2 linked regions of the Prochlorococcus marinus XMU1408 genome follow. The protein of the gene in region 2 binds, or shares a complex with, the protein of the main gene of each other region. Links are inferred from orthologs where the notes say so. Each region holds a gene or a part of one and is shown on either strand. Other genes may lie near its edges.

What was found.
Region 1: the proteins of nuoH (region 2) and nuoB are in contact, whole or in part, in a crystal structure (PDB 6Y11), measured with the Thermus thermophilus proteins. The link is inferred for Prochlorococcus marinus XMU1408 from one-to-one orthologs. Residues at the interface, in WP_096411122.1 of Thermus thermophilus: Arg36, Val44, Arg45, Met46, Gly47, Pro48, Asn49, Arg50, Val51, Leu57, Gln58, Ala61, Asp62, Ile64, Lys65, Ile67, Phe68, Lys69, Glu70, Ile72, Val74, Glu223, Ala224, Glu225, His233, Thr234, Glu235, Tyr236, Ser237, Trp241; in WP_096411117.1 of Thermus thermophilus: Arg16, Glu17, Gly18, Leu24, Leu27, Val28, Trp30, Gly31, Arg32, Asn34, Ser35, Trp37, Thr54, Asp55, Ala56, Asp59, Ala61, Arg62, Phe63, Gly64, Glu66, Val67, Phe68, Arg69, Ala70, Ser71, Arg73, Gln74, Ala75, Asp76.

The regions. Positions count from the first base shown.
Region 1 is NZ_QJUE01000002.1:56,707-65,138, forward strand. Bases 2,368-5,361 are described here. They hold nuoB (NADH-quinone oxidoreductase subunit NuoB), read right to left. Parts: upstream 4,243-5,361; coding sequence 3,493-4,242; downstream 2,368-3,492. Other genes in these bases: yvcK (uridine diphosphate-N-acetylglucosamine-binding protein YvcK), read left to right, coding at 2,368-2,951; DNJ73_RS01785 (NAD(P)H-quinone oxidoreductase subunit J), read right to left, coding at 2,954-3,475; DNJ73_RS01795 (NAD(P)H-quinone oxidoreductase subunit 3), read right to left, coding at 4,233-4,595; DNJ73_RS01800 (rubredoxin), read left to right, coding at 4,680-5,105; DNJ73_RS01805 (photosynthesis system II assembly factor Ycf48), read left to right, coding at 5,102-5,361. Outside these bases: DNJ73_RS01770 (MlaD family protein), read right to left, coding at 1-639; DNJ73_RS01775 (ABC transporter ATP-binding protein), read right to left, coding at 644-1,429; more of yvcK, read left to right, coding at 1,554-2,367; more of DNJ73_RS01805, read left to right, coding at 5,362-6,118; psbE (cytochrome b559 subunit alpha), read left to right, coding at 6,227-6,475; DNJ73_RS01815 (photosystem II reaction center protein L), read left to right, coding at 6,505-6,624; DNJ73_RS01820 (photosystem II reaction center protein J), read left to right, coding at 6,636-6,833; mtnP (S-methyl-5'-thioadenosine phosphorylase), read right to left, coding at 6,910-7,842; selenide, water dikinase SelD, read left to right, coding at 7,828-8,432. UniProt on the Escherichia coli protein: NDH-1 shuttles electrons from NADH, via FMN and iron-sulfur (Fe-S) centers, to quinones in the respiratory chain. The immediate electron acceptor for the enzyme in this species is ubiquinone.
Region 2 is NZ_QJUE01000001.1:217,111-223,660, forward strand. Bases 314-3,232 are described here. They hold nuoH (NADH-quinone oxidoreductase subunit NuoH), read right to left. Parts: upstream 2,373-3,232; coding sequence 1,254-2,372; downstream 314-1,253. Other genes in these bases: DNJ73_RS01120 (NADH-quinone oxidoreductase subunit J), read right to left, coding at 314-490; ndhI (NAD(P)H-quinone oxidoreductase subunit I), read right to left, coding at 487-1,143; DNJ73_RS01135 (citrate synthase), read right to left, coding at 2,448-3,232. Also shown: more of DNJ73_RS01120, read right to left, coding at 1-313; more of DNJ73_RS01135, read right to left, coding at 3,233-3,575; DNJ73_RS01140 (DUF3352 domain-containing protein), read right to left, coding at 3,711-5,297; DNJ73_RS01145 (rhodanese-like domain-containing protein), read left to right, coding at 5,374-5,730; trpB (tryptophan synthase subunit beta), read right to left, coding at 5,743-6,550. UniProt on the Escherichia coli protein: NDH-1 shuttles electrons from NADH, via FMN and iron-sulfur (Fe-S) centers, to quinones in the respiratory chain. The immediate electron acceptor for the enzyme in this species is believed to be ubiquinone.

The sequences.
Region 1 (8,432 bases), on a different replicon or contig from region 2:
ATATGAAGCTTTTGTTAATTCAGTAATTATTGGTTTCGCTCTTAAAAGTTCTGATTTAGATAACAAAACAAGTTCATCAAGATTGGCTTGAGTTCTGTCAAATTGCTTAATAGATTCTGATAATTTTTTTACTATTGCTTGTCTATCAGCTTGATCAATAATTGAATCTAAACCCTCTGTTAAGGTAGATATACTAATCATTTCTACTCCTTTTATTTTATCACCACTACATAAGATTTTTTTATTCGGGCAATTTTTATTGACTGTATATACTTTCTTTTCTTGTAATGGTTTACCTAATGAAATTAGTGATAATTGAGCATCTCCTCCGAGTACAGAGCTTGTAACTATTTTTGCAATAACAGGTTTTGGTAAAATTAGATTATTATTATTTAATTTGATTTTTGTTTGGACAGTGTTTGGAGTGAAATTTATTTTTTGAACAGAGCCTACAATAATTCCTCGATAAGTAACAGGAGACATTTTTGCAAGACCACTTGCATCTTTGAAGTTTGCGGATATCTCCCAGCTTTTAGAACCTAAACGGAAATCTCTTAACCAAAGCATTGCTCCTGAAAAGATAATTACTCCACCTAAAAGTGAAAAACCAACAAATGCATCACGTAAACTTCTACGCATAAATTTATAAGTCCTCTGGTTGCATGGGGCCTTGAAGATTGCCTGTGCGAAATTGTTTTACATAGGCATTTTCACTTTGTTTAAATTGATCTATTGATCCATCCCATTGAAACTTACCGTCATAAAGCAAAATAACTCTATTAGCTGTTCTCTCAATTGTACTTGAAACATGACTTACTACAATTGAACACCCTTGGGCTACATCAGTTGTTTTAATAATTAGATCTTCAATTCGAGTACAAGCTATTGGATCAAGTCCTGCTGTTGGCTCGTCATATAGAAGAAGAGGAATTGAGTCTGATTCTTTTTTGGAGTCACTTATTAAAGCTCTCGCAAAACTTACTCTTTTTTGCATTCCTCCACTGAGTTGATTTGGAAATTTTTCTGCAACATCGTATAAGCCAACTTCTTGCAAACAATGTATAATTTTTTTTTGAATAATTTGCTCAGAAAAAATTTTCTGTTTTTCAAGTAAAAAACCTACATTTTCTCTTACTGTTAACGATGCTAATAATGCAGGATTTTGAAAAACTAATCTCACATCTGGGGGATCGTTTTGATCAAGTCTTAAATATTTTTGTTCAATACCTGATATTTGAAGATTTCCATTAGAAGGCAAAAGCAATCCAGCTAGTAGGCGAAGTATTGTTGATTTGCCTGAGCCAGAAGGACCAACAATTGCAAGTCTCTCTCCTGCACACATGGCAAGATTGACTTTATTGAGAACTTTTTTTGATCCCAGTTCTACACTGAGATCTTTCATCCACATCACATGAGTGCTTTTTGGCACACTCTCTCCTAATGTTTGGTTACCTATCTCATTTTGTATGAGATGTCTGAATTGGGAAGTTTAATTAGAGTTTATATGAATAAATTATTTAGGTTTCATTGAAAATTTATCTAACTTGAATCCATTGAAAAAAAGAAGAAAAAGAAAATTAAGAAGATCTTCTTTGCGTAAAAGTTTTTTCGCAAGTTTGTCTTTTCAGCTTTACTCACGTTTTAAAAGAGCTATTAGATGGCTTTTACCTGGGCTAGTGGTTAAAAGATGGCTAATGACATCTGGATTAGGTTTATTAATTGCTTTAATAGGGGCATCAATCTGGGCTGATCTTAGGCCTATATATTGGGTTGTTGAAATACTTTTTTGGTTTTTAGGATTCATAACTACTTTTTTACCTAGAACTATTTTTGGACCAATAGTTTTTCTGATAGGAATATCTTTGTTGATTTGGGGGCAAGGGAGAAGTTTTGAATCAATTAAGCAAGCTTTAGGCACAAAAAAAGATACTTTTTTAGTTGATGCATTAAGAGCTAAACAAAGATTAAATAGAGGTCCAAATATTGTTGCTATAGGTGGTGGAACAGGTTTATCTTCATTATTAAAAGGTTTAAAAAGATATAGCAGTCGAATTACAGCAATAGTTACTGTCGCAGACGACGGAGGAAGTAGCGGGGTTCTCAGGAGAGAACTTGGTGTTCAGCCTCCTGGTGACATAAGAAATTGTTTGGCAGCCTTAGCAACGGAAGAACCACTTATAAAGGGGCTTTTTCAGTATCGCTTTTCTTCAGGAAGTGGACTTGAGGGACATAGCTTTGGCAACCTTTTTCTTTCTGCTTTAACTGCAATAACTGGAAGCTTAGAGACAGCAATTACTGCTTCGAGTAGGGTTCTTGCTGTTCAGGGGCAAGTTGTACCAGCAACTAATGTAGATGTCCGATTATGGGCAGAGCTTGAAAATGGTGAACGGATAAATGGAGAATCAGCTATTGGTAAAGCACAACTTCCAATAGTAAGAATCGGTTGCCACCCTTCTCAACCTCCAGCTTTGCCAAGAGCGCTAGAGGCTATAAAAAATGCAGAAATTATATTAATTGGCCCTGGAAGTTTATACACTTCAATTCTTCCAAATTTACTTGTACCTGAAATAGTCGAAGCAATTGAAAGAAGCAATGCTCCCAAATTGTATATATGTAATTTGATGACTCAGCCAGGAGAAACTGATGGACTTGATGTAACTGGTCATGTGAGAGCTATTGAGGCTCAATTAGCTACCAGAGGAATCACTAGAAAAATATTTAGTTCAATTCTTGCTCAAGGCGAATTGCAACCCTCACCATTGTTGGATTACTACAAGTCAAAAGGAGCTGAACCAGTTAAATGTAATAAGAATGACCTTCTAGCAAGAGGTTATAAGGTTTATCTGGCTTCACTTCAAGGCTCAAAAGCTACTCCAACTTTGCGACATGATCCTAGAAGTCTTGCTTTAGCAATAATGAGATTTTATCGGAGGTACAAAAGAGGTAAATAATTTTAGTAAGCATCTTGCAGTTCATAAAAATCTGGCTGAATATAATCTTTTCTCAATGGCCATCCCTTCCAATCTTCAGGCATTAAAAGTCTTTTTGGATGTGGGTGGCCCTTAAAATTTACACCATACATGTCAAACGTTTCTCTTTCTTGCCAATCTGCACCTCTAAAAAGGCTATATACGCTAGGAACAGTTAAGTCACCATTGCGACTTAAAAATACTTTTAATCTTACTTCGCGAGGAGAAATATCTTGTTTAAATTCATTCATTTCGATTAAGTTATAAAAGCAAACAATGTCTAGTCCAGGACCTTCATCGTATCCACCTTGACATTGAAGATAATTAAATCCATCATTTTTTAACGCCTCAACTATTGGTAAAAGATTTGTTGGATTGACTTTAATAACCTCAATACCAAGATGGTCCTCTGAGAGAGATATATTTTCAAATCCATTTTGAGAAAGCCATTCGCTTACCGGACCAGAGTTTTTTTTGTCTTCTATGATTTCAGATTCTTTTGTCATGGATTTAAAAAGGGTGATTAATTACTTGAAAGTTCTTCAGATATTTTTTGAACCTCTTTAAGAGACTGGTCAAATTCTTCTGATAGTGAAGGGTTTAAGGCTATTAATTGTGATTTTGCATTGAGATATTGGCCATTAACTTTTGGATCAACTCTTTTCATTTTATGTGGAATAGTTATGTATCTATGTGTTTGAGTTATTTTCGACCTTTCTGATATTGATTCATTTGCAACTTTTTTTCTTAATTTAATTACAGCATCAAATATTGCCTCTGGTCTAGGAGGGCATCCAGGAAGATAAAGATCAACTGGAATTAATTTGTCAACACCTCTTACTGCTGTAGTCGAATCGGCACTGAACATTCCGCCAGTAATTGTGCAAGCTCCCATTGCAATTACGTATTTTGGATCAGGCATTTGTTCATAAAGTCTTACAAGAGCAGGTGCCATTTTCATTGTGACCGTTCCAGCAACTATTAGTAGATCTGCTTGTCTGGGAGAACTTCTAGGTACTAATCCGAATCTATCAAAATCAAATCGTGATCCAATTAGGGCGGCAAATTCAATAAAACAGCAGGCAGTTCCATACAAAAGAGGCCATAAACTGCTTAATCTTGCCCAGTTATGAAGATCTTCAAGGCTCGTGAGAATTATATTTTCGCTTAAATCATTCGTTATTGATGGAGCGCCAACTGGACCACATGTAGCCTCTCTGAGACTTCTTACGGTTTCGGTTGCGGGAGAGTTGTTCAAGGGATTTAACTCCATTCAAGGGCACCTTTTCTCCATGCATATGCTAGTGCCACAACCAGTATTGTGATAAAAACAAGTGCTTCTATGAATGCTAATAATCCAAGTCTGTGAAATGCAACCGCCCATGGGTAAAGGAACACCGTTTCAACGTCAAAGATAACGAAAACAAGCGCAAACATGTAGTAACGAATATTAAATTGTATCCATGCTCCTCCAATAGGCTCCATACCTGATTCATAGGTAAGTTGCCTTTCCCCAGCTTTGCTTTTTGGTGCTATGAGTTTATTTGTAGTAAGAGCAAGAATAGGAACTGCTCCTGAAATAAGAAGAAATCCTAAAAAATACTCATAACCCTGTAGGGAAAACATGAACTAATTACTGATTTCAATATCAGTTTGACAGTCATTTTCTAGATTAGTGCCATAGAGTTGTTTTATGTGAAAGTGAAAACTGTGAGTGAAAACATCAAAACAGAATCAAATGCTTTGAAAAATTTGAATTCTGATGAACAACAAAAGCAAGTTTTTTCATTAGAACAAAATGACAAAACCATGGAATTTGATTCAAAATTCAATCGCTTCGAATGCATGAGCTGTGGCTTTATTTACGATCCTGATGAGGGCATAAAAAAGCTAAGTATTAAGCCAGGAACTGCTTTTCTGGATATAGATAAAGAGAAGTTTAGATGCCCTGTCTGTCGAGTAGGATTTGGTGGATACAAGGATATTGGACCTAAATCAAAGCCTAGTGGATTTGAAGAAAACCTAACTTATGGCTTTGGGTTTAATAAACTTCCTTCAGGCCAGAAAAACGTACTAATTTTTGGAAGCCTGGCTTTAGCTGCTGCCTGTTTTCTCTCTCTTTATTCCTTGAAATGAAAAGTCTGTTTTCTAATCTCATTAATTTGACTCTTGCTTTAATAATTGGAGTAGCTCTGAGCGGATGCACTGTTAGCAATGCATCTATGGGTTCATCCAGTCCATGGTCACCAGTAGATCTTGATACTGATGCAAATCCTCTAGATATTGACTTTGTTGATGACAAAAATGGTTTTCTAGTTGGAACAGATAGATTAATTCTGGAGACAAATGATGGAGGAATTACCTGGAATGAAAGGAATTTGGATATCCCTAGCGAAGGTAACTTTCGCTTGATAAGCATTGATTTCAAAGATCAAGAGGGCTGGATCGCAGGCCAACCAGGTTTAATTCTTCATACAACTGACGGAGGAAAAAATTGGACTCGTCTCGATCTAGGAAATAAGTTACCAGGAGACCCTTATTTGATTACCACAATTGATTTTGATTCTGCTGAATTGGCAACCACTGCGGGAGCAATTTATAAAACTACAGATGGAGGTGCAAACTGGGAAGCATTGGTTGTTGATACTTCTGGATCTGGAGGTATCAGAGAATTAAGACGAACAACTAATGGAGGATATGTCAGCGTAAGTAGTCTTGGGAATTTTTTCTCAGTTCTGAGTTCAGATAGGGAGACTTGGAGTCCTCATCAGAGAGCAAGTAGTAAAAGAGTACAAAGTGTTGGTGAAATGCCAAATGGAGATTTATGGATGCTTTCTAGAGGAGCTGAAATCAGATTTAATGAAGATTCAGATAATATTGACGCTTGGTCTAAGCCCATAATCCCAATAGTTAATGGCTATAACTATCAAGATCTTGCTTGGGATCCTGCTAAGTCAATTTGGGCCGCAGGAGGAAATGGGACTTTATTAATCAGTAATGATGATGGGAAAACTTGGGAACAAGACCCTGTTGGTGATTCTGTGCCGACAAATTTCATTAGAATTCTGTTTATGGACGATTTAAATAGTGTCAGTACAAAGGGATTTGTATTTGGCGAAAGAGGGAATTTATTGAGATGGCAGGGTTGAAATCATTAAATTTTGATGATTTCCGTGACTCTGTGTAACCAGCTTGCAACAGAGATCCATTCTTTTGATTTTCGCTTGATAAGATCACTGAGCTGATTAAGTGAGGCTATGGCTGCCGGCTCTACCGGGGAACGCCCGTTTTTTGAGATCATTACTAGTGTCCGCTATTGGATTATCCATGCGGTAGCACTTCCTGCGATCTTCGTTGCAGGTTTTCTATTTGTGTCTTCTGGGCTTGCCTACGACGCTTTTGGAACTCCTAGACCAGATACGTATTTTCAGGCTGGAGAAAGCAAAGCTCCTGTTGTAGTTCAGCGCTTTGATTCGAAGGCTGAACTTGACACGCGTCTGAAATAACCAAATTTCATCTGATTGCTTTTTTATCCATGCAAGTCAATCCAAATCCAAATAAGGTTCCGGTTGAACTAAACCGAACAAGTCTTTATCTTGGACTCTTACTTGTTTTTGTAATGGGAATTCTTTTTTCCAGCTACTTCTTTAACTAAATCTCTTTATCATGAGCAAATTAAAAGGACCTGATGGACGAGTAGGAGATCGTCTACCCGATGGCCGTCCTGCAATCTCCTGGGAAAGACGGTGGACAGAAGGGGCACTTCCTTTGTGGTTAGTAGCTACTGCAGGTGGAACAGCTGTGATTTTTGTTCTTGGTATTTTCTTCTACGGTTCATATACTGGTATTGGAAACGCTGGTTAGTTTTAACTAGAAAAATACTATTTTCCAAATTAATTTCAAAACCAGGTGACATTTTTTTATGTCGCCTGGTTTTTAATTAAAGCCAATATTTATTAGTAAATAATTGAATTCTGCTTTTAGTTGTTTCTGGGACATGTTCTTTAGGAGTTACTAAGGCATCTTTTAGTGAATTATGAAAAGAGCTTGATGGCCTTGATAATGAAATTCTTTTTGCAGCAGCAGAAATTATTGATTTTGCAAAACTTGCATTTTCTTTGAGATTGTCAATCACCATCTCTACAGAAACACTTTCGCAATTCTGCTTCCAACAATCATAATCAGTAACCATAGATAAGCTTGAATAAGAAATTTCGGCTTCTTTTGCCAATCTGGCTTCTGTGTGATTTGTCATTCCTATTATTGAGCATCCCCAATCTCTATATAATTTTGATTCTGCCCTTGTTGAAAACGCTGGTCCTTCCATCGCGAGATATGTCCCTCCTACATGTAATTTTTTTTCTTTAGTTAAAAGTTTGCCGATTTCCTTTGAAAGTATTTCAGATACAATTTCGCAAAAAGGATTTGCCATACTTATGTGAGCTACAACTCCATTGGTGAAAAAAGTTAATGGCCTTTGATGTGTTCTATCAATAAATTGATCGGGTATAACAATGTCGCATGGTTTGATATTTTCCTTTAGCGACCCGACGGCCGATACTGATATTAACCATCTAACATTCAGAGAGCGCAACGCCCAGATATTTGCTTTGTATGGAATTTCACTTGGATTTAAAGTATGGTTTTCTCCGTGGCGAGCAAGAAAAACGACCTCTATTCCAAATAGATTACCTATCAGTAAATTGTTAGATGGTTTTCCATATGGGGTGTCTAAACTTAATTCAATTACGTTTTCTAGGTTGTCAATCCTATACAGTCCGCTTCCACCGATTATTCCTAATCTAGCTTTTTTTAAATCATATGTATCTGGTTGTGATTCAGAAATATTCAAAAAATCATGTTGAGTGATCATATCGTTTTAGCTGGTGGTGGTCATACTCACGCCCTTGTTTTACTTAGATGGGCAATGAATCCCAAATTAAAGCCTGCAGGGATGATTACTTTAGTTAATCAATCAAGTACTACTATTTATTCTGGGATGTTTCCAGGCGTTATAGCAGGTAAATACAAAATTGATGAAATACTAATTGATTTGAGGGACCTTGCTTCAAAAGCAAGGGTTTCGTTTGTAATGGCACAAATTGAAGGGATCGATCTTAAGAAAAAAAAATTACTTTTAGTTGGCAGACCAGAAATCGAATATTCATCACTATCTTTAAATATAGGAACAAAAACTAATTTAAATTCTAAACCTCTAATTACAAGTGATAAAAACTTGGCTGTTCCAATTAAACCTTTTTCTGAATCACTTAAATTTATTAAAGATCAAGATATTTATAAGGATGATTCTTCCGCAAAACCATTTGAAATTGTTGGCGCTGGATTCGCTGGTATAGAAATAGCTTTTTCTTTAAGAAAAAGATGGCCAAGACGACCCATACAATTAAAAGTCAAATCAGGAAGAAAACTAAGCAGCAATATATTAAAAGCCATTGAAGATTT
Region 2 (6,550 bases):
CAATTGCTCCAATCATAGCCATTAACAACAAAATTGAAGCAAGTTCAAAAGGTAATAAGTAATCAGTAAATAAATGCTCTCCAATTCTTTCTGTTGCTTCTTCACCAATAGAGGCTGGCCCTGGTAAGTTCCATTTGGTGGTAATGCTAACACGCAATAATAGGATTAATAATCCACCACATACCCCACCAGAAATCAATTTTCTAGTTCTAAGACCTTTAATTGGTTTTAACTTTTCTTTATTATTAACTAACATAATTGCAAATAATATCAAAACATTTACAGCTCCTACATATACAAGAATTTGAGCTGCAGCGACAAAACTAGCATTTAGCAAAAGATATAAACCTGCTACAGCCATAAATACTCCGCCTAATAAAAATGCTGAGTAAACAATATTTTCTAATAAAACAACTGCCAAACTTCCAGAAACTATGACGGCACTAAGAATTAGAAAGCAAATTAATTCTGTTGAATAAGCGATATTCATTTGTTAGTAGAATTTAATTTATTTGGAACCATATCCGACGAATTATTATTACCTTCTTCTTCTGATTTCTCTGCTTGCAGTTCTTTTATAATCTGACTTGGAAGCTTACCTGCTCTTTGTTGGTTCGCGGGTAATTCATGAGGGTCCATTATGCCCTTTGGCAAATAGGGTAATTCTCTGAGAGGACGAACTGATGGATCTGAAGTTACGCTTGTTGGTAGTCTTCCAAGAGCAACATTATCGTAGTTAAGGCTATGTCTATCAAATGCAGACAGTTCATATTCTTCTGTCATTGACAAGCAATTTGTAGGGCAATATTCAACGCAATTTCCACAAAAAATACATGCACCAAAGTCAATAGAATAATTTCTCAATTCTTTTTTCTTGGTTTCTTTATTCATTACCCAATCAACGACTGGCAGATTGATTGGGCATACCCTTACGCAAACCTCGCATGCAATGCACTTGTCAAACTCATAATGAATCCTTCCTCTGTAACGCTCAGATGGAATTAGCTTTTCGTAAGGATATTGAACCGTTACAGGTCTTCGACGCATGTGGTCGAATGTAACGCCAAGTCCATCAACTAAATATTTCGCTGCACTAACGGCTTCTTTAGTGTAGTCGGCAACTTTTTCAAGGAAACCAAGCATATTAAATTTGCTGCCGGCGGCCTCTAATTACAATACTCATTATACAGTTTTTTTCAATTAAATGTAGGTACTTTTACTTAAAAAAACCTAGCTAGTGTGTTGCTTTTCCATTATCCGCCAAATGTCATCGGAAATGCCAATTTAAGTGAAGCAGTTACAAGTAAATTGACCAATGAAATAGGTAAAAGAAACTTCCATCCTAAATCAAGTAATTGATCAATTCGAACTCTTGGAGTAGTCCATCTCAATAAAATTGCTAAAAAAACCAGTAAATAAGCCTTCAGAATTGTCATTACAATTCCAAGAGATGCAGCAATAATTTGAACTAATGGATTATCAATTGAAAGACCTATCAAAGATGAAAACCAATCAATTGAGATAGGAAATCCCCAACCTCCTAGGTAGAGAACGGAAACAAGTAATGCAGATAAAACAAGATTTATGTATCCAGCCAAGTAAAACAGAGCAAATTTCATACCCGCATACTCAGTCTGATAACCAGCTACAAGTTCTTCTTCTGCCTCAGGTAAATCAAAAGGTAGTCTCTCGCATTCAGCTAATGCACAGATCCAAAAAATTATAAAACCTACAGGTTGTCGCCATATGTTCCAGCTAAGAAAACCGGCAGTATTTTGTTGCTCAACTATATCGACAGTACTCAATGAATTGCTCATCATAACTATTGCTAACACCGCTAGCGCTAATGGAATTTCATAACTAATTGATTGAGCGGCAGCTCTAAGTCCACCTAGCAAAGAATATTTATTATTTGAAGAGTAGCCACTCATTAGTAGACCAATAGGTTGAATACTACTTAGAGCAATCCATAAAAAGATTCCTATGCCTACATTGCTTATTAAAAGATTTTGACCAAAAGGAACAATTAACCAAGATAGAATTACAGGAACTAATACTAATATTGGACCAACTGTAAAAAGAACGCTGTCTGCCCTTGCGGGAATAATGTCTTCTTTTACTAAAAGTTTCAAACCGTCAGCCATTGGCTGAAGAATTCCAAGTGCACCTGCATATTCAGGCCCAATTCTTTGTTGAGCTGCTGCAGAAATTTTTCGTTCAAGCCAAACTGTTACTAAGACCCCAATTACAGCTGAAACCAATACTAAAAGCATTGGAAGAGGGATCCATAAAAGATGTGCTAATTCATGAGATAAACCAAGGTTTTGAACACCTTGGGTAAAACTCATCTCAAGGTCTATACCTGAATTCACTTCTGATATTTGATCTAATAATAAGGTTAGTGTAATTTTGAATTAATTTAAAATTCGAAAAAAATAAATTTCAAATTATCTGCTCTCAAGAGGCTGCCAATTTCTAATTTTTGCTCCTTCATAAATTTGTGATGGTCTGAAAATTCTATTTGCTCCAAGTTGCTCTCTCCAGTGAGCCAACCAACCAGCAACTCTGGAAATCGCAAAAACAGGTGTAAACAAATCTCGAGGAATACCAAGCTTTCGGTAAACAAGTCCGGAATAAAAGTCAACATTTGGGAATATACCTTTTGGCCCCAGCTTGGAAATAGCCTCTTCTTCAAGTGCTTTGGCTACTTCATACATTTCATCTTTACCAAATTCCAAGAAAAGTTCCTCTGCGAAGGCTTGTAAAATTGTTGCTCTAGGGTCTTTGACTCGATACTCCCTGTGTCCAAAGCCCATGATTTTCCTTTTTTTTTCAATTGCATCATTGAGAAATGAAGAGGCTTCATCAGGTCTTCCAATTTCTTCTAACATTGCTATCACATCTTCATTGGCCCCTCCATGAAGAGGACCGGCTAATGTCCCAACGGCAGAAGCCACGACGGCATAAGGATCAGTTAATGTGCTTGCAGTTACTCTTGCGCTGAATGTACTTGCATTGAGACTGTGCTCGGCATGAAGAATTAAACATCTGTCGAAAACTCTTGCTGCAAGAGGACTTGGCTCCCTCTCGGTGAGCATATAAAGGAAATTGGAAGAGTAAGGTAAATCATCTTGAGGTTGAATTGGATCGTCTCCTTTTCTTATTTGCTCGAAAGCAGCAACCATAGTTGGAATTTTTGCAATCAACCTCACAACTGCGTCGTAGATATATTTTGGATCATCAATTGCTCTTCGAGAATAAAAGAGGCCCAAAGATGCAGCACTTGCTTGAAGAGCATCCATAGGATGCCCAGACTCTGGAAAACACTTGAGCATATCTCTAATTCTAAAGCTCACTCGTCTATGCATTTGAACGTCCTTTTCAAATTTCTCAAGCTCATTTTCAGTGGGAAGTTCTCCCCAGATCAAGAGAAATGCAGTTTCTAAAAAACTACTTTTTTGGGCTAGCTCAGATATTGGATAACCTCTGTAGCTAAGCCTTCCTTCTGTTCCATTTATTTCGCATATCCCTGAGTTGGTTACTGGAACCCCTTCCAAGCCTGGTTTTAGAACCAAATTAGTTGTCTTTTTTTCGTTATCTATGGCTTTAGCTCCTGCAAAACAATTTTCTGTTCAATTGAAAAATTTTCAACTTGAACTTTATTTTATAGAATTAAACTATATTTTTAATATAGCACTTTAAACTTTTTATCAACTTGTTTTTAAGTTGATTTTAACTTTAATGAAGTCTGGATAATTAATTGTAGGTACTGCAATGGCTATATCAATATCCTGAGGAGGATTTAGTGTGTTTCCTAACATAGTTTTCAATAAGATATATGGATAGAAACTATTTAAAATTTCTTTAGTTTTTTCTTTCCCTAAATGAATTTTTAGGACATCATCAAAATCATTAAATTCATTTGTATTCTGTTCATTATCTGAATAATTTTTGAGGTAGTTTGTATTATCAAAATTTGATATAGAAGATAAGTTTTGACTCCAAATGTAAGTCTTGTCATCTTCTTCGACAATTGCCTCAATGTTATCTTTTAGCTCATATGCATTATTTTCATTTGTACTTATTTTTGACCAAATCTCTAGCTGTCTGCTTTTAAAATCTAGATTTGAATTCAAAAAATTCTCTTTTTTTAGAATATCATCTATCTCTGTCTTTTTCGTATCAGATTTCCTAGTTAAAATCAACCAGTCTTTATCATTTATCCAAATCAAATTTCCTTGAGAGTTTTCAAGAATTATTTTTAAGAGCTCAGAATAATCTGAGGTTGTTGATTCTTTGATAATAGAGGCTATTAGCTTTTGATATGGATGGACAGAATCTTTCTGGAAATACTGCTTGGGATTGTCAACTAATATATAATTCTGAGGCAATTCAGATTCCTTTTTTATATCAATTAAATTAGAATTAATATCTTTAACTGGCATTTTAGTTTTAACATTGTAAGCTAATATTCCTTCTAAGTTTAATTTATTTTTATCTACATTTAAAGAAGATAGTAAATTGTCTACCTTGTTTATATTCAATAAATCTTCTTCTTGACCAATAAGATTTAAAATCTTTTTTGGAGACATTTCTAATAATAACAATCCGTCTTTAAGATTATCCTTTAATTGAATATTCTTATACATTTTTTTTGTATTTATTATATTGCTATCTAATTCTTCTATTGAAGATTGTATGATATTAGGATTGGATGATATTAAAAGATTACCTTCATCATTTGCAAAGTAGATTGAGTTGTTTGAATTAATTTGTTTTGAAATTATTTCTGTTTTTGAGGTGCTGATTTTATTGCTTTGATTAGTACTCTCATCAACAACTTTTGATCCTAAAATAGATTCTAATTCTTGTTTAATATTTACATCTTCTTTTATTGCTAAGACCATCAACCAATCATTTATAGTTTTTTTGTTTGAATCAAATACTGCAAAGCTCCCATAATCTCCTACCCATTTTGAGATGTCTTTTGCAAAATTAAAGCCAATTAATTGAAAAGAGGAATCTCTAATAAAACCTACTTTTTTGTTTATGGCGTGTTTACTAACTTTATCTTGATAATTTTCGATGTAATTTGGAAGTAAGCCTGGATTCAGCTTCCAGTGGAATACGAGATCAGTATTCTTTGGTATATATTTTGAGGAAACCGGAGCATTGAATGATTCTTCATTGAACTTAGGGATTTGCGTAAGATGCTTATTGCGCCAGATAAATATCCCAGTCAAAATTGATAAAATTACTATTGCAGATATTAAAAAATAAGATTGAAGTGATTTCATTTGTCATTATTTGAGCGTTTGTATCCTTTTTGAGCTTTGATAATAGAAAGTTTAATCTTTACTTAGAATCACAAATATGAACCAGAATAGTCCTTTAAATATATCTCCAAAAGAGTTAAATAAAATCTTAGAAGATGATTCTTCTGAAAAACCATTTATTGTAGATGTGAGGGAGGATAATGAAATTGCTATTGCCTCATTTTCATTCTCAGTATTACATCTACCTTTGAGCAAGGCTGCAAACTGGTCAGACAAAATAGGTGAACTGTTGCCGAAGGATCAGCCTGTTGTCGTTATTTGCCATGCGGGTGTGAGAAGTCTGAATTTTGGTATTTGGCTTCTAGAACAAGGAATAGCTAAAAGTGTTTGGAATCTTGTCGGAGGAATAGATGCTTGGAGCACAGATGTTGATCAATCTGTTCCAAGGTATTAATAAGCTGTTATTTTATATTTCTGATCCTAGTTTTTCAGCAACTGTATTCACGTCTTTATCCCCTCTGCCAGAGCAGTTAATGACAATTTCAGAATTCTGATTGAGAGTTGGGCAAAGTTTTTCTAGATAGGCAAATGCATGAGCAGTCTCTAGAGCAGGAATAATACCTTCCAATTTACTAACTAATTGCAGCGCTTCTATGGCTTCAGTGTCAGTAACAGCAGCATATTCAGCACGTCCAATTTCTTTGAAGTAACTATGCTCCGGCCCAACCCCTGGATAATCAAGACCTGCGCTAATGGAATGAGCCTCCTCAACTTGCCCATCTTTGTCTTGTAGTAAGAGACTCATCGCGCCGTGGAGAACTCCTATTCTTCCTTCAGTAATTGTCGCTGCATGGCGACCTGTTTCGACTCCATCTCCCGCAGCTTCAACTCCAATCATTCTCACACTTTTGTCTTCAACAAAAGAATGGAAAAGACCCATCGCATTCGATCCCCCACCAACACAAGCAAGAAGAACATCGGGAGACCGCCCAAAAGCTTGTTTACATTGTTGCTTTGTTTCTTCTCCAATAACTGCGTGAAAATCTCTGACCAACATTGGATATGGATGTGGGCCTGCAACTGAACCGAGAATATAATGAGTCGTTTCAACATTAGTAACCCAATCCCGAATAGCTTCGCTGGTTGCATCTTTGAGTGTTGCTGTTCCACTTGTTACTGGCCTCACTGAGGCTCCAAGCAATTGCATTCGGAATACGTTTAAGGCTTGTCTTCTCATATCTTCTTTGCCCATATAGATAATGCACTCCAATCCA